One region of the Weizmannia sp. FSL W8-1119 genome, then DNA from elsewhere that is predicted to be linked to it. Evidence: predicted binding sites of a transcription regulator. Region 1 holds the regulator's gene; each other region holds the start of a gene.

Region 1 (6,144 bases):
GCTCCTTATACAGGAAGCTCGGATTTCGGGAAGGCGGCATCCGGAAAGGCTATTACACGGATAATTATGAAGACGCAATTGTGATGTGGGTGAATTTATAAATGGAAAAAGATTTGTTGGTATTAGGCATAGAAACGAGCTGCGATGAAACGGCTGCAGCTGTCATTAAAAACGGGACGGAAATTGTTTCCAATGTGGTCGCTTCCCAGATTGAAAGCCACAAACGGTTCGGCGGGGTGGTGCCGGAGCTTGCATCCCGCCACCATGTCGAGCAGATTACCATTGTCATTGAGGAAGCGATGCAGCAGGCAGGCGCGGCTTTTAAAGACCTGGATGCGATTGCCGTGACAGAAGGGCCCGGGCTTGTGGGTGCGCTGCTTGTTGGCGTCAATGCTGCAAAGGCGCTCAGTTTTGCGCATCAGATTCCACTTGTCGGCGTCCACCATATTGCCGGCCATATTTATGCGAACCGGATCGGGCATGAGATGAAATTTCCGCTGCTTGCGCTCGTCGTTTCAGGCGGGCACACGGAGCTTGTGCTGATGAAGGGCCATGCCGAGTTTGAAGTAATCGGCGAAACGAGAGATGACGCGGCAGGGGAAGCTTATGACAAAGTGGCGCGGACGTTGAACCTTCCTTATCCGGGCGGTCCGCAGATTGACCGGCTTGCCCATGAAGGAAAGCCGGATGTTGATTTGCCGCGATCCTGGCTGGAAGGGACTTATGATTTCAGTTTCAGCGGGCTTAAATCAGCCGTCATTAATACCCTCCATAATGCCGCGCAGCGCGGGGAAAGCATTCGGCCTGAAGATATGGCTGCAAGCTTCCAGCAAAGTGTGATTGATGTATTGGTCGGTAAAACTGTGGAGGCGGCAAAAACGTTCGGCGTCAAAGAAGTGCTGGTCGCCGGCGGTGTTGCCGCGAACAAAGGATTGCGCGCTGCCCTTTCAGAAGCATTCCGGGATCTTCCTGAAGTGGACTTGCGCATCCCGCCGGTCCAGTTATGCACAGACAATGCGGCGATGATTGCCGCATGCGGGACGGTGCTTTTTGAAAAGGGAAAAAGAAGCGCCCTTGATTTAAATGCTTATCCCGGGCTGGACATTGAAAACTTTTAAAAAGGGTTGTGAAAAACCGGTGTATGGGAATCGCCCATACACCGGTTTTTTTGGAGATATGCAGGGGAATTGTGCACAATCTGTGGAAAAGTTGTTGATAAATGATTGGGCTTGTGCAAAACTTTTAAATTTTTTTCCGGACAGGTTGTGGGTATTGTGAATAAATCTGTTGATAATTGTGGATTTTGTGGAAAAACGTTTTAAAAAGCAAGAAATCAAAATATCGCCTGTGTATAAATCTGTGCATGGCACGCGATGCCAAAAATAAAAACCTGTGCAGAACATTTCCGCACAGGTCCAACATTACTCCGCCAGTTCGGCCCACTCTTCCATCAGCGCGTCCAGCTCCGTTTTCCGCTGCTCCAGTTCTTCTGTCAGCTCGCGGATTTTAATATGGTCCTGGAAGATTTCCGGGTCGGCCATTTTTTCTTCCCTGTCATGAATTTCTGTTTCCAACGTTTCAATTCTAGTTTCAATTTCTTCAATCCTCCGCTTTTTTTGCCGCTCGCGTTTTTTTGCTTCTTTATCCTGCCGATAGTTGTTTTTCGCCGGCTGTTCCGCTTTTACCTTTTCTTGTTTCGCGTTTTCCAGGCGCGCAATTTCCAGCATTTCTTCTTTTTTTTGCACATAATAATCATAGTCACCGAGAAATTCACGGGTGCCTTCCGGCGAGAGCTCCACCACTTTTGTGGCGATCCGGTTAATGAAATAGCGGTCGTGGGAAATGAACAGAATGGTTCCCGGGTAATCAATTAGCGCATTTTCCAGCACTTCTTTACTGTCCAAATCAAGATGGTTTGTCGGTTCATCTAAAATCAGAAAGTTCGCCTTTTCCAGCATCAATTTGGCGAGGGCAAGCCGGGCTTTTTCGCCGCCGCTTAAGGATGAGACGGTTTTTAAAACGTCATCGCCGGAAAAAAGAAAATTCCCGAGTGCCGTGCGGATTTCTTTTTCTGTTTTCAGCGGGTATGCATCCCATAATTCCCGGAGGACCGTTTTATTGGAAGATAGGTCGGCCAGTTCTTGATCGTAATAGCCGGTCATAACGCCTGAGCCGTATTCGATCGTGCCGGATATCAGCGGGATTCTCCGTATAATCGACTTCAAAAGCGTTGATTTGCCGATGCCGTTCGGGCCGACAAGGGCAACGCTGTCTTGTTTTTTGACTGAAAGATGGATGTTTTTGGCAACCGGCTCCCCACCGTAGCCGATGGCAGCATCCCGGACATGAAGGACTTCGTTCCCGCTTTGTTTGGCAATTTCAAACGAAAACCGGGCGGATTTTTCATCGCCAAGCGGCTTGTCCATCAATTCCATTTTTTCCAGCTGTTTCCGCCGGCTTTGTGCCCGCTTTGTCGTGGTGGCCCGGGCAATGTTTTTCTGGATGAATGCTTGCAATTTCGCAACTTCTTCCTGCTGCTTTTCATATTGCTTGACTTCCCGTTCGTACTGGGCGGCCTTTTGTTCCAGGTACCGGCTGTAGTTGCCGTGGTATTTTTTGATGGAATGCCTTGAGATTTCATAGACCTGGTTGACGACTTTATCCAGAAAATAACGGTCGTGGGACACGATCAGAATGGCGCCTTCATAGCCTTGTAAATACTGCTCCAGCCAGGTGAGCGTTTCTATATCGAGATGGTTTGTCGGTTCATCCAAAATTAAGATATCCGGCTTTGTGAGCAGCAACTTCGCCAATGCAAGGCGTGTTTTTTGCCCGCCGCTTAACGTCCGGATCGGGGTGCTGTAGTCGTACTGGTCAAAACGGAAGCCATGCAGAACGGACCGGATATCCGCTTCGATCTGATATCCGCCTCCATCTTTAAAGCGTGTCTGCAAAGTATCATAAGCGTGCAGCACTTTTTCATACTCCGCCCGGCGGTTATAAATCGCGGGGTCGGCCATTTTTTGTTCATATTCGCGGAGCTGTTTTTCCATATCCAGCAAATCTTTAAAAACCGACATCATTTCGTCCCAAATGGACAAATCTGATTCGAGCCCGGCATTTTGGGCAAGATAACCGATTTCGACACCATTCGGCACAATGATGGAACCTTCGTCATAAGAAAGCTGGCCGGCAATGATTTTCAGCAGGGTCGATTTTCCGGCCCCGTTTCTCCCGACCAAAGCGATCCGGTCTTTTGTTTGGATTTCTAATTTTATATCCGATAAAATAAGTTCAGCGCCATAATATTTTGTGACTTGTTGAACTTGCAGCAACATCATCGTTATGTTCACCTCTATATCATTGTAAGTGTACAGGAAGGCGAACTGCAACTCAACCGGCGTGATCGAAATTTGTCAAAAAACTTTTCACATAAATCCGTAAAAACCCATGAAAAAAATGCTCATTTGTGATATATTTAACATAGTTGGAGAGAGAAAAAGACGCATGCAGGCATTTTTTAAAACATATTTTTTCTTTGTTCAGATAGGAGTAATATTATAATGAGGAATGGCAGCGCTGCCATTCCGGAATGGACGCACGATTGGAACCAGCAGCACGAAAAATTTAAGCTTTCAACTTGGGGGATTTCACATGAAGGATGAATCAGTAAAAATACCGCAAGCCACCGCAAAACGGCTTCCATTATATTACCGGTACCTGAGAAATTTATATACACTCGGCAAGCAAAGGGTATCATCGGCGGAACTGAGTGAAGCGGTGAAAGTCGACTCCGCCACGATACGCAGGGATTTTTCCTACTTCGGGGCACTTGGGAAAAAAGGTTATGGTTATAATGTAAAATATTTATTGTCTTTCTTCGGCAAGACGCTGAACCAGGATGAGATCACAAATGTAGCGCTGATTGGCGTGGGGAACCTCGGTACAGCCCTTTTGAATTACAATTTTTCGAAGAATAACAGCGCGCGGATTGTTATGGCATTTGACAATGACCCCGGGAAGGTGGGGAGCCATGTTGGCAATGTGCCTGTTTACAGCATGGACGAATTAAGAGAACGGCTTTGCGCGGAAGATGTAACGGTCGTGATTCTAACGGTCCCCGCTTCCAGTGCGCAGGCGGTGACAGACGAGCTTGCCAGTACGAATGTAAAAGGCGTTTTAAACTTTACGCCTGCCCGGCTGAACGTGCCGCCGGATATCCGTGTCCATCATATTGACCTGGCCGTGGAACTGCAGGCACTGATCTACTTTTTAAAACATTATTCAAATGATGAAGAAAATTTGAAAGAAACAAAAGAGCCGGTTGCGAAGCCATAGCCAAAAAGCTTTTTTTCCGTTATCATAATGGGTACAGGGGGTGGCCCGTTTGAAAACGGAATGCAGGCGCAAATGGAAATGGCCGGGTTTGGCTCTGGCGTGCAAAGGGAAAAGGGCGGATTCCACGCCGGCACTTAAAGGAGAACGGCGATGAATGCGAAAAAAATGCCGGTTACCGGACATATCCAGGAATTGAGAAAGCGGTTAATCACCGTTCTCATTTTCTTTCTGTTCGCCCTGGTTGTTGGCTTTTTTACCGCAAAGCCTGTTATACGTTATTTGCAGCACGCCGAAAATGCCGGCATGTTCACGATGAATGCCTTCAGGGTAACCGATCCCATTAAGGTTTTTATGGAAGTTTCGGTTGTGATCGCATGCCTGTTGACCCTGCCGGTGATTTTGTACCAGCTTTGGGCGTTTATAAGCCCGGGGCTGTATGAGAAAGAAAAGAAACTGACATTAAGTTACATTCCTGTTTCCATCCTGCTTTTTATAGCCGGCGTTTCTTTTTCCTATTTCGTGCTTTGTCCGCTGATGGTGAAGTTTATGATGGGCTTGTCAAATGAAATGGGCATTCGTGCGGTGATCGGGATCAGGGAATATATTCAGTTTCTGCTGGAAATCACGCTTCCGTTTGGCTTTGTGTTCCAAATGCCGGTCGTGGTCCTGTTTCTGACCCAGCTTGGCATCATTACGCCGAGGCTGTTGAAAAAGGCAAGAAAATATGCGTATCTTGCTCTGATTGCAGCAGCCGGCATCATTACCCCGCCGGACGTGTTTTCGCAGCTGATTACCTTTGTCCCGCTCGTTTTGCTGTATGAAGCGAGCACGCTGATTTCGAAAATGGCGTACCGCAATGCCCAAAAAGCGGCAAAAGAAATGCCAATGGATGAACAGACGATTCCTTCTGAATAAGAAAGCCGTTTTCCGGACGGAACCGGAAAAACGGCTTTTATTTTTTCACTGAGTTTTTCAGCTTGAAATGGAGAAAGATCAGCCTGATTCCGGAACCCAGATCCAATGTTGCAATCAACAGCAGTAAATAAGAAAAAAAGCCCCAGCCGCCCACTTGTACCTGCTGAATGGCAAAATAAGTGAACAAGGCCCCGAGCAGGCAGTTTACAATTCCTGAAAAAAGTGGTCTCATCATAGAAGTCCTCCAATTGAGCTGTAAATTTCATGTACGGATGTCTGCAGAACGGACGGGTGCAAAAGCAGCCTAACGACCACAATTGTGTTCATGGAAACATGCGCAAACATGGAAACGGTGATCCGGTTTGTTTTCTCATATAAATAAGCGAGCGTCAGCCCTAAAAGGGAATATAAAAACAAGTGGCTCGGTTCGGTATGCGCGAGCCCAAAAATAACCGAGCTGACAATACCGGACAAAAGAAAAGAAAAGCGCCTGCGCAGCGTGCCGAAAATGATTTTCCGAAAGACGATTTCCTCGAGAATCGGCCCGGCGATCGAGCTGATGAGGATGACAAGCGGAAATCTTTCAATCAGCGCCATGATTTGCTGCGTATTGTTGGAGGCAGCCGGGGCACCGAACAATGATTCAATGATAGCGGCTGCAGTCTGGGCAAAGAAACAAAGAAAGACGCCGCTTATTGCCCATATGGCGGATGGCGCGGCCGGAAGCGGTTCGGCCCGGTCTGTTTCTTTCTTTGCGGCTTTTCTTAAAAGATACAGGACGATGATCAGCCCGATGATAAAGCTGATGACGGTCCAAAGCGGGGGCGTCAATGTCCGCATGCTGTCTGCCGGTTCGTGGAAAACGTTCACCCCGGCATAGTAGAGCAACGG
Region 2 (6,144 bases), 610 kb from region 1:
TTAAGAAGAATTGTGCTCCCGCAGGCTGTCCGCGTATCGGTGCCGCCGCTTTCCAATACGTTTATCAGCCTTGTAAAAGATACATCTCTTGCTTCCTTAATTTTGGTGGCCGATCTGTTCCGTAAAGCACAGGAAATTGCCTCCACCACCTATCAATATATGCTGCTGTATGTCGAAGCCGCCTTTTTGTACTGGGTGATTTGTTTGATTCTCTCAATAATCCAGCAAAAATTGGAAGGCCGTTTTGATAAATACATCAGCAAGTAAGGAGGGACCTGTATGATTCGAATAGAAGGGTTACATAAACAATTCGGCAACCTTGAAGTGCTGAAAGGCATTGACTTAACCATTGAAAAAGGGAAAGTGATCGTCATCATCGGCCCGTCCGGTTCCGACAAAACCACGCTGCTCCGCTGTATGAATGCCCTTGAAATTCCAAATCAAGGCAGGATACAGATCGATGATGTATCCGTTGACTTTTCCCAGCATCCCGGTAAAAAAGAACTCGCAGCTTTGCGGCAAAAATCCGGCATGGTTTTCCAACAGTACAATCTTTTCCCGCATAAAACGGTTCTCGAAAACGTGATTGAGGGGCCGGTCATTGTAAAAAAGGAAAACCGCCAGGATGCAGCAAAAAAAGCGGAAATGCTGCTGGAAAAGGTGGGCCTGCTTGATAAAAAAGAGGCGTATCCAGCAAGCCTTTCCGGCGGCCAGCAGCAGCGCGCCGGGATTGCGAGGGCGCTTGCCATGGAGCCGGAAGTGATGCTGTTTGACGAACCGACATCCGCACTGGATCCGGAACTTGTAAGCGGCGTGCTGAATGTGATGAAGGAGCTTGCTGAAGAAGGCATGACAATGGCCGTTGTGACACACGAAATGCGGTTTGCCCGCGAAGTTGCGGACAAGGTGATATTTATGGATGGCGGCGTCATCCTGGAGCAAGGCAAACCGGAAGAAGTGTTCCATCATCCAAAAAACGCACGGACCAAGCAATTCCTGCAGCTGATCCAAAGCTGACGGGCCGGAGCGGTTAATCCCATATTAAAAAGAGCTGCCTGAATAAAAGGCAGCTCTTTTTAATATTACTTGATTTTTTCAGCAGAAAAAGGGGATACGGTGTGTGTGTCCACAACAGCAACCGGCACCTTTTCTTTTTTCTTTGACGTTAAGAAGGCGTACATGGCACCGACAAAGACGCCGCCGCCAATCATATTTCCGAGCGTTACCACGCCGAGGTTGTGCAAAATGCCAACGAGTGTAATCGTATCCGGGTGCGGGGCAGCAAGTGCGAGCGCGAACAGCACCATATTGGCAATGCTGTGTTCGTAGCCCGAAATGACGAAGCCAAACACGAGCAGCATCATCGAAGCGATTTTAGCCCCGTCCCCCTTTACGTTTATCGGAACCCAGAACCCTAAACAAACAAGCCAGTTACAAAGGATCGAACGGAAAAACATTTGGGCTGTTGTCAGGCTGATTTTCCCGCCCACAACCGACATTAAAAACTGGCTGTTATCCGAATCTGCATAGAGTCCGCTGTAATGGATAAACAGTGCGAAAATCGCCGCCCCCATCAAATTTCCGGCATACGTTGCCACCCAGTTTGTGAGCGCATCTTTCCAAGTTGTCGCTTTTTTTACCGTGCTCATCGTCATCATCATCGTATTGCCGGTAAATAGCTCGCCGCCGCCAAACATAATAAGCACGAGCGCTGCACCGAAAAATATGGAAGCCATAAAGGAAGTAACCGGAGACTTCGCATCAAAAAATGGCTCGGCAAGACGGTAACAAATAATAATGGCAAAACCGATAAACATACTTGCCAACACTGCTTTTGTCACATAACGAAGCAGGGATTCTTCCAGATATTTTTTCTTATTTAACGCCATTTGAACAACAGATTCAACGGCCTCGTACATAAACACCATCTCCAACTGAAAAATGTTAAATTGTGAAAAACATCACAAACAACTGCCTTTCTATCATATCCCCTTTTTCCCTGTTTGTGTTTGTATATATTTTGAACGTTTATGAAGCGATTACACAGGAAGGGGCTTTTGACAGCCATCATTACTGGTGTTCATTGGCTGCCAGTGCCTTATCAATTTGATCAGGGTTTTTTGGGGGCAAGTGAATGTAAATAATGGAATGGGAATATTGCTATTCAGTTATTTTTTGATGATCTATGTTATCATCAGCCTCCAGTCTCTTTTGAAAATGTTTTTAAATTCCCGCATTGCGTTTCTGATCGTCAATATTTATATCGTTTTTTCCTGCATTTCAATTAGTGAAAAAGGGCTGCCAAAGTATATTTATTATTTATCCCTTAGTAATTACGGAATGGGTTTCAAACAAAATTTAGGCAAAGTGAATAGCTTATATACAGACGATTTAAATATTCATTACAGTATATTTATTTTACTCGTTTTAGAAGTTGCCATTCTAATTGCATCAGCGCTTAAAGTTAAAAAAATGGATGTCATATAGGGGGGAATACCATGATCCAGCTTATAAATGTAAGCAAAAAATTCAAGCTTACACGAAAAATATACCGCAACCGCTTTCATCTGGCTGTGTCGATTTTGTGAAATATTGATCATGTTACCAAATTACAAACTCCTCCCAAGAAAAATAATCATGTGAAAAACTGATCAATTTGTGTTATAACACGCTTTCATCGCATTTTTCTATTATATATCTACGGCCAAATGTTTTGAACATTCTTTGACAACTGCATTTTCCGGCCCTAAAATGTGAACGCTATCACTATCTTTTTAAAATCGCCCGTGCTAAAATGAAAGCGTAATAAGAAATGTTCACTATTTAACAAACAAACATCCAATTCTGAAGGCAGCTCATTAATAGGCTTAAAGGAGGCCAATTTAAAATGACTGAACAATTGCTGACAAAAGCACCGCTCTCTAAAAAACAATGGGAAGGCTTTAAAGGAGGAAACTGGCAAAAAGAAATCGACGTAAGGGACTTTATTTTGAAAAATGTAACCCCTTACGAAGGCGATGAAAGCTTCCTTGCCGGTCCGACTGAAGCCACTTTAAAATTATGGGACCAGGTCATGGAACTGTCGAAACAGGAACGCGAAAAAGGTGGCGTCCTGGATATGGATACGAAAATTGTATCCACCATTACATCGCATAGCCCGGGGTATTTAAACAAAGAACTTGAAAAAATTGTCGGTTTCCAAACCGATAAACCGTTCAAACGTTCGATGATGCCGTTTGGCGGAATCCGGATGGCAGAAAGCGCCTTAAAATCTTACGGCTATGAAATTGATCCGGAAATCAAACATATTTTTACAGAATGGCGGAAAACCCATAACCAGGGTGTATTCGATGCCTACACGCCGGAAATCAAAGCTGCACGGCATGCCGGCATTGTAACCGGCCTTCCGGATGCTTACGGTCGCGGCCGCATTATCGGCGACTACCGGCGCGTTGCACTTTACGGGGTAGATTATTTAATTGAACAAAAGAAAAAAGATCTTGACTTAATCGGCTGCGGCTTGATGACAGAAGAAGTCATCCGCGAACGCGAAGAACATTCGGAACAAATCCGCGCATTGCAGGAATTGAAACAAATGGCACAAAGCTACGGATTCGATATTTCCGAACCGGCTTCAAACGCACGAGAAGCTTTCCAATGGCTGTATTTCGCGTATCTGGCTGCCATTAAGGAACAAAACGGCGCGGCCATGAGCCTTGGGCGCACATCCTCTTTCCTTGACATTTATATTGAAAGAGATTTGAAAAACGGCGTCTTGACTGAACGGGAAGCACAAGAACTCGTCGACCACTTTGTCATGAAACTCCGCCTCGTCAAATTTGCACGGACGGAAGAATATAATGAACTGTTCAGCGGCGACCCGACATGGGTAACAGAATCGATCGGCGGTATGGCTTTGGACGGCCGTACGCTCGTTACGAAAAACTCGTTCCGCTTCCTGAACACGCTCGACAACCTCGGCCCTGCGCCGGAACCGAACCTGACCGTGCTCTGGTCGACGAAACTGCCGGATAAATGGAAACAATATTGCGCGAAAATGTCGATCAAGACGAGCGCCATCCAGTACGAAAACGACGACTTAATGCGTGAAGAATACGGCGATGATTACGGCATTGCCTGCTGTGTATCGGCGATGCGGATCGGCAAACAAATGCAATTCTTCGGCGCCCGCGCCAACCTGGCAAAAGCTTTGCTATATGCGATTAACGGCGGCGTTGATGAACGGTATAAAATGCAAGTCGCACCTCCGTTCCAGCCGATCACTTCGGAATATCTCAATTACGATGAAGTAATGGAAAAATACGACCGGATGCTTGACTGGCTTGCAGGCGTTTATATCAATGCTTTAAACATCATCCATTATATGCATGACAAATACAGCTACGAACGGCTTGAAATGGCATTGCATGACCGCAATGTACTGCGCACGATGGCTTGCGGCGTTGCCGGCTTGTCTGTTGCGGCCGACTCTCTAAGCGCCATCAAATATGCGAAAGTAAAAGTCATCCGTGACGAAGATGGCCTTGCCGTTGACTATGAAGTCGAAGGCGATTATCCGAAATACGGCAACAATGATGACCGCGTCGACCAAATTGCCGTCAATCTCGTCAAATCGTTTATGCAAAAACTGCAAAAATATCCGACTTACCGGAACGCTGTCCATACTTCTTCGATCCTGACGATTACATCGAACGTCGTATACGGCAAGAAAACAGGAAGCACACCGGACGGCCGGAAAGCAGGCGAACCGTTCGCCCCTGGCGCAAACCCGATGCACGGCCGCGATTCGCACGGCGCAGTCGCATCGTTGACATCTGTTGCGAAACTGCCTTATAAATATTCGCTTGACGGCATTTCCAACACTTTCTCGATTGTCCCGGAAGCGCTCGGACACGAAGAAGAAACACAGGTCTCCAACCTGGACGGCATGCTGGATGGCTATATGGCGAAAAAAGCGCACCACTTAAACGTCAACGTCCTGCATCGCGAAACATTGCTGGATGCGATGGATCATCCGGAAAAATATCCGCAATTGACGATCCGTGTATCGGGATATGCGGTAAACTTCATCAAATTGACAAGGGAACAACAGCTTGAAGTCATTAACCGGACGTTCCATGAAATGATGTAAACTGATTCGGGCGGCATGCGCCTGCATGCCCCCTCCCCCCCTATTTAACACTTAACTTATGGGGAATCTATATAGAAGGATTTGATTGAGATGAACATGACAACGCGCATTCATTCCACTGAATCATTTGGCACGGTCGACGGGCCCGGCATCCGCTATGTCGTATTTACGCAAGGCTGCCCGCTGCGCTGCAAATTTTGCCATAACCCGGATACGTGGAAAATCAATGAAGGCAATGAAATGAGCGTCGAAGAGATTATGAGCGATGTGCGCGATTACCTGCCTTTTATTGAAGCTTCCCACGGCGGCATTACAGTGAGCGGCGGCGAACCGCTTTTGCACCTCGATTTTCTGATCGAATTGTTTAAAGCGTGCAAAGAAATTGGCGTCCATACTGCCATTGACACAGCAGGCGGATGTTTCTCGCGCAGTTCCCGGTTTATGGAAAAACTGGATGAATTGATGAAATATACAAATCTTGTATTATTGGACATCAAGCATATTGACCCGGAAAAGCATAAATGGCTCACCGGCATGTCAAATGAGCATATTCTCGATTTCGCCGGGTATCTCGCTGACAAGCATATTCCAGTCTGGATCCGCCATGTGCTCGTTCCCGGCGTCGATTCTGAAGAAGATTTGCAAAAAACATCTGATTTTATCCATTCGCTGCCAAACGTCGAAAAAATCGAAATCCTTCCGTACCATAAGTTAGGCGTCTACAAATACGAGGCGCTCGGCATCGACTATCCCCTCAAAGGTGTCGAACCGCCGACAAAAGAACAAGTTGCACATGCAGAACAGATTTTGAAAAGGGAATTGCAGTAAAAAAGTGCCGGCTGCCCGCCGGCGCTTTTTTTATTCTTCCTAAAGAACGATACAACGTTCAGAAAGCGTGGAAAAGTGTTCGCCTTCTGTCTATCCTAAAAAATTGCCCGAATTTTTCATCCTTCTGCTGGTGCTGCATGCATGCGGCAAGATAGCGGCAAAAA
Region 3 (6,144 bases), 2.4 Mb from region 1:
AGGGTACAAGCTTGCCGTCGCTTCGGCTTCCAAGAACGCACCCATCATTTTAGAGAGATTGGGCATCGCTGATATGTTTGATGCGGTTGTTGATCCGGCTGCTTTAAAATCCGGTAAGCCTGACCCTGAAATTTTTGTCCGCGCTGCAGAGTTGATGAATCTGCAACCTTGTGAAGTGATCGGCTTGGAAGACTCTATCGCGGGTATCAAGTCAATTAATGGTGCGGGGGAAGTATCGGTCGGGATCGGGGACAAAGATGAACTTTATGAAGCGGCTATCCACTTTGCCTCAACCGCGGAGGTCAGCCTTTCTGCCATTCAGGGTGATCCATATTTTTCTAGATCAAATTTGTAAAATATCCATTGTTCATCTAAGAAAAAGAAATGGATATTTTTTCAGAAAAGGGGCAGTCCCAAAGTCCTTTTTAAACAAGAAAACCCGTTGAGATATTAATTTTGAACTGCCCCCTGTCAAGTAGACAGTTGAAATAATAAAAATGATTTAAGCGGCTTTAGCTCTATATTCCATCGGGCTAAGGCCGTTTAATCGTTTTTGGTATCTTTCATGATTATAAAAATGGATGTATTCATCTATTGCCAGAGAAAGTTCCTCAAATGTCTTATATTGATGTAAATAATACTTCTCACATTTCAGTGTTCCCCAAAAAGATTCCATTGGCCCATTATCAATACCCCGACCAACTCGTGACATACTTTGTGTCATCTTTACTGCGTTTATCTTACGTTTAAATCCTTTGGAAGTGTACTGGAACCCACGATCACTATGAATAAGTGGATGTTCTCCATCTCATAATACTATAAATCGGATTTGGCTTAGTTTCGCCTCCTTTCGATCTCCTCTAACTTTTTTAAGAATAAGTTCTCCGCACGTAACCGTTCATTTTCTCTTTCTACCTTTTTCATTTGAAGTTTGAATTTCTCTTCTGGAGTCAGCTTAGCTTCTTCTTTCTTATTCCCACGTCTATTCCGCAACATCGATGGGGCAAACTTAAATTTTTCTTAATGTTTTCGTTGCAAAATGCGATGATTGAAAAACAGGCCGCACCGTCAGCCCGATACTGACGATATATGATGGGAATCGACAAAAAGGATATTCAAGCGTAGCGAATCATGTTATAATAACCAATTATATGACGAAAAAGTGAGGGCCATCGATGAAGAAAAAAATCCTGATGTCTTTTTTAAGCTTAATTGGGATCCTGGTCATCGCCTGTGGCGGTTATGCCTACTATGTTTATCACTCGGCAAAAGCTGCGGCTAATAAAATGCATGAATCGTTGGCAGGCACTTCAAATGAAAGCATCTCAAGCCAGAACGGGCAGCCGATTTCCGTTTTGCTGCTTGGTGTGGATGAACGTGCAAATGACAGCGGCCGTTCCGATGCCATCATTGTGATGACCATTAATCCGAAAAAAGGCACGACACAGCTCGTCAGCATCCCGCGGGATACAAGGACGCTGATCGCCGGACGCGGCACATATGACAAAATCAATGCTGCGTATGCATATGGCGGAACCAGTATGGCACTGCAGACCGTTGAGGACTTTACCGGTATCCAAATGGATTATTATGTGAAAATCAACATGCAGGCCCTGAAAAAACTGGTCGATGCGGTTGGCGGCATTACCGTCAACAACACAATTGACTGGCATGACGAAGGGTACTATAAAAAAGGGTACCATTACAAAAAAGGGGAAATTCATCTGAACGGAGCCCAGGCGCTCGGCTATGTCAGAATGCGCCATCTTGATCCGGAAGGCGATTTCGGCCGCAATAAACGGCAGCGGAAAGTGATCGAGGCGCTGATCCGGAAAGCAACCAGCATTTCTTCTGTGGCAAAATACAGCAGTATCCTTGATACGCTTGGCGACAATGTCAAAACAAATATGACGTTTAATGACATGCTTACGATTGAGAAAAATTACCGGAATGCCGCCAAAAACATTACCCAGTATGAAGTAAAAGGCACCGATGCCAACATTGACGGGATCTATTATTTGGCGGTGTCAGATGCTGAAAAAGAAAAAGTCACGCAAATGCTGGAAGAAAATCTGTCTGATGACTAAGGAATAGTGGAAACAAACAACCCGCTTCCGGCATGCAGAAGCGGGTTGTTCTGTCAACGGCTTTCAATAAACCGGATTACTTCTTCAAGCGGCGTTTCTGCCATTGACCCGAGGCGGTGGTCAATCTCGCCGAACTTGAGGTCTTTTGTTACCCGGTTGGGGACGACTACGCATGCCATACCGGCGCGTTTTGCCGCAAGCGACCCATTTGGCGAATCTTCGAAGACGAGGCATTGTTCCGGTTCCACGCCGAGACAGCCGGCCGCTTTCAAATACAAAGCTGGGTCCGGTTTGACTTTTTCAACGTCATCGGAAGATTTGATGCAGTCAAAATAAGCGAGAAGGCCAAGCTGGCGCAAATAGCGGTGCAGCCATTTCCTGTCAGAGCTTGAAGCCAGTCCGACTTTAAGCCCGAGGTTCTTGGCCGACTTTAAATAATCTTCCACGCCTTCGCGGGCCGCGCCTTTTTCGAGCCGTTTTAAAAACATTTCCTCCAGCTCGTGGTCCAGTTTTTCTGTATCAAGCGGCTTTTTGATCTGCTCTTCAAGATATTTAAACGGCTTAAAACCCGAATGCGTGCCAACCCCCTTTCCCCATAGTTCAAGCGGCATCTCGCAATTGTAGCCGCGAAAAATTTCACAAAGCGCTTCATAGTGTTCCGATTCCGTATCCATAATCAGCCCGTCGAAATCAAAAATCACAGCTTTTATCATCCGTAAAACCCCTTTCTGTTTCCCTTAACATTATACGTTAAAAACACTTTTCCTCCCAGAATGGTTTTGAAATCTTTTCCAAAATATTAAATACCGTATTCCTTCACAAAGTTGTAAATTATTTCTGGATAATGCCAGTATTTGACAAATCTATGAAAAATATATGAACTTTTTATGAAATTTTTATGAAACATGGCGGAATAAGGGTAAAAGACAATACATCTATATTTTTTTATTGTAAAATAGGTTAGCACCATAATAAAGGTGAAAAAATAAAAGTACCACCTTTTTTTCATTTGCTTTTATTTGTACACTATTTTACCAAACCGGAAGGAGAGAAAAAATGTGTTGAGGAAACTACCTTGGAAATTGGTGCTGCTTTTGTCCCTCACATCGCTCTTTTTGCTCGGCGGATGTGACACCAAAATTGCAGTGCTCGACCCACAAGGTCCAATGGCGCGGGAACAATATCATTTGATTGTTTACTCATCCATCTTGATGGCCTTTGTATTCGTCGTTGTCCTTGGGTTGTATCTTTATATGGTGATCAAATACAGGGCGTCGCGTCTGCCGGCTGATTATAAACCGCCGCAAATCCACGGCCATAAAGTGCTGGAAACGGTGTGGACCATTATCCCGGTGCTGATTATTATCGCCATTGCCATTCCAACCGTTAAAGCAAACTATTCGGTTGAAGAAACGCCAAAATCCATGAAAGGCGAAAAACCTTTAACGATTTATGTCACGTCATCGGAATGGAAATGGATTTTCAGTTATCCGGAACAGGGCATTGAAACCGTTAACTATGTAAACATCCCGGCTGGGCGGCCAATCAATTTCGAATTGACATCATCCGGTACGATGGCATCTTTCTGGATCCCTGAACTTGGCGGACAGAAATATACGATGCCGAACATGACGATGAGGCTGATTCTGGCTGCTGACCACCCTGGCGAATATACAGGAAGAAACGCAAACTTCAACGGGGAAGGCTTTGCAAAGATGGACTTCGATGTGTTGGCCCAAACGCCGAAAGATTTTAATGCGTGGGTGAAGGAAGTCAAAAGCAGAGCGCCTCAAATGAAAAAATCGGATTATGAAAAACTGATTAAAAAAGAAGGCCTCGTAGGAAGACAGACTTACACCGGGACCCATCTAAAATGGGATAAACCGGATGAACAAAAAAGCTATTATGAAGAATCGGAAAAAGGTGAGAAACAAAATCACCACCATCACCACGATATGTCCGGGATGGATATGGGCGGAAAATAATCATTGGAATAGGAGGAAAACAGTGTGAAACTTAGTGATTTTTTCGTCACCGGTGAACCGGCCATATATGCCGCCGAAGTTGGCATGGCACTTGGCGCGGCCGCTGTGATCTTTTCTCTAACCTATTTCAAGAAATGGAAATGGTTATGGAAAGAATGGCTGACAACCGTTGACCATAAAAAAATCGGGATTATGTACATTATCGTTGCGGTATTAATGTTATTCCGCGGCGGTGTCGATGCTTTAATGATGAGAACACAGCTTGCACTGCCGAACCAGCATCTGCTTGATGCCAACCATTATGACGGGATCTTTACGACCCACGGGGTTGTCATGATCTTATTTATGGCGATGCCGTTTTTGTTCGGCCTGATTAACGTTGCTGTTCCACTCCAAATCGGGGCGCGCGATGTTGCCTTCCCGCTTTTGAACGCATTCAGCTTCTGGGCAATGGTTGCAGGGATGTGCCTCTTTAATATTTCATTTATTATCGGGGGTTCCCCTACTGCCGGCTGGACGAACTACTTCCCGCTTGCAGGCACGGAATTTACAAAAGGTGTCGGAAACAACTATTATGCAATGGGCCTGCAGCTTTCCGGGATCGGGACACTGGCAACAGCCGTGAACTTCATTGTCACGATTCTGAAAATGAGGGCGCCGGGCATGACATTAATGAAAATGCCGATGTTCGTATGGTCTACTTTGATTACTTTTATCATCGTGCTTTTTGCTTTCCCTGTTTTGACAGTGGCTTTGGCAGAAGTAACGTTTGACCGTACTTTCGGCGCACACTTCTTTACCATGGGTTCAGGCGGCAGCCCGATGTTATGGGCAAACTTGTTCTGGATCTGGGGCCACCCGGAAGTGTACATTGTGTTGCTGCCATCTCTTGGGATTTACGCGGACATTATCGCTACATTCTCGGGTAAACGATTGTTTGGATATGCCTCCATGGTCGTTGCGATGGCTGGTATCGCATTCTTCAGTTATTTCACATGGGTTCACCACTTCTTTACAATGGGGAACACAGCAGTCGTAAACTCGTTCTTCTCGATCTCAACGATGATTATCGCGATACCAACGGGTGTCAAATTATTTAACGAAATCTTTACATTGCATAAAGGGAAAATTAGAACAACAACGCCTATGCTTTGGTCGCTTGCCTTTATCCCGACATTTTTGATCGGCGGGGTTACGGGTGTTATGCTTTCCATGGCAGCGGCAGACTATCAATATCACAATTCATATTTCCTGATTGCCCACTTCCACTATACATTGATTCCGGCAGTCGCCTATGCATGTTTCGCAGGGCTCCACTACTGGTATCCGAAAATGTTCGGCTATATGCTGAATGAAAAACTGGGCAAAATTACGTTCTGGTTGTGGATGGTCGGCTTTAACCTTTGCTTCCTGCCGCAATTCTTTGTCGGCCTCGACGGGATGGCGCGCCGGATGTACACTTATGAAGCAGGGCTTGGCTGGACAGGTTGGAACTTTGCCTCTACAGTAGGTGCCTATATCATGGGGATTGGGTTCCTCGTCCTGGCTTGGAACATTGTTTACAGTATTAAACATGGCGTTCGCGACACGACCGGTGATCCTTGGGATGGCCGCACATTAGATTGGGCAACCCCTACACCGGTTCCGGAATATAACTTTGCGAAACAGCCGGTTGTCTCTACACTTGATGCGTTCGCAGAATACAAAGAAAACGGCACACCGATTTACCGGGATGAAGAGTACAAACCGATCCATATGCCAAATAACTCGGCAATGCCATTTTTCTCCGCTGTATCGATGGGCCTTGCAGGTTTCGGCCTTGTCTGGTCCTGGTGGTGGCTCGCCATTCTCGGCGGTTTGATGATGCTCGGCTGCCTTGCGTGGAGATCGTTTGACCCGGATAAAGGGCACTATATCAGTGTAGAAGAAATCATTCGCACAGAAAATACAAGAGCAGGAGGTGTAAAACGATGAGCGACGAACATTTGGATACATCATTGCCCCTCGAATACCAGCGCAATCAGGACCGTTTAACCATTTTCGGTTTCTGGGTTTTCCTGGCGGCTGAAATC

The links. Region 1 encodes Rex, which represses fermentation and respiration genes when NADH is low (regulators of the CRP and FNR family bind a similar motif). Its sites were predicted from a motif close to TTGTGAAATATTTCACAA; they were not measured.
Region 2: NSQ19_RS11385 (formate/nitrite transporter family protein) is a predicted target of Rex. The motif match lies at 1,950-1,967, and genes of this name have one in related genera.
Region 3: qoxA (cytochrome aa3 quinol oxidase subunit II) is a predicted target of Rex. The motif match lies at 2,865-2,882, and genes of this name have one in related genera.

Annotation. Positions count from the first base shown of each region.
Region 1 is NZ_JBBOZL010000001.1:2,908,903-2,915,046, reverse strand. Features, by position in the region: gene rimI (ribosomal protein S18-alanine N-acetyltransferase) at 1-101, shown strand, start outside; gene tsaD (tRNA (adenosine(37)-N6)-threonylcarbamoyltransferase complex transferase subunit TsaD) at 102-1,118, shown strand; gene NSQ19_RS14175 (ABC-F family ATP-binding cassette domain-containing protein) at 1,422-3,341, opposite strand; gene NSQ19_RS14170 (redox-sensing transcriptional repressor Rex) at 3,655-4,338, shown strand; gene tatC (twin-arginine translocase subunit TatC) at 4,489-5,253, shown strand; gene NSQ19_RS14160 (YdiK family protein) at 5,291-5,488, opposite strand; gene NSQ19_RS14155 (CPBP family intramembrane glutamic endopeptidase) at 5,485-6,144, opposite strand, start outside.
Region 2 is NZ_JBBOZL010000001.1:2,295,803-2,301,946, forward strand. Features, by position in the region: gene NSQ19_RS11375 (amino acid ABC transporter permease) at 1-267, shown strand, start outside; gene NSQ19_RS11380 (amino acid ABC transporter ATP-binding protein) at 280-1,017, shown strand; gene NSQ19_RS11385 (formate/nitrite transporter family protein) at 1,083-1,919, opposite strand; gene NSQ19_RS15775 (DUF2705 family protein) at 2,077-2,487, shown strand; gene pflB (formate C-acetyltransferase) at 2,888-5,152, shown strand; gene pflA (pyruvate formate-lyase-activating protein) at 5,243-5,980, shown strand.
Region 3 is NZ_JBBOZL010000001.1:541,254-547,397, reverse strand. Features, by position in the region: gene pgmB (beta-phosphoglucomutase) at 1-355, shown strand, start outside; partial or broken gene NSQ19_RS02580 (transposase) at 503-805, opposite strand; gene NSQ19_RS02575 (LCP family glycopolymer transferase) at 1,176-2,087, shown strand; gene NSQ19_RS02570 (HAD family hydrolase) at 2,141-2,800, opposite strand; gene qoxA (cytochrome aa3 quinol oxidase subunit II) at 3,146-4,072, shown strand; gene qoxB (cytochrome aa3 quinol oxidase subunit I) at 4,097-6,046, shown strand; gene qoxC (cytochrome aa3 quinol oxidase subunit III) at 6,043-6,144, shown strand, end outside.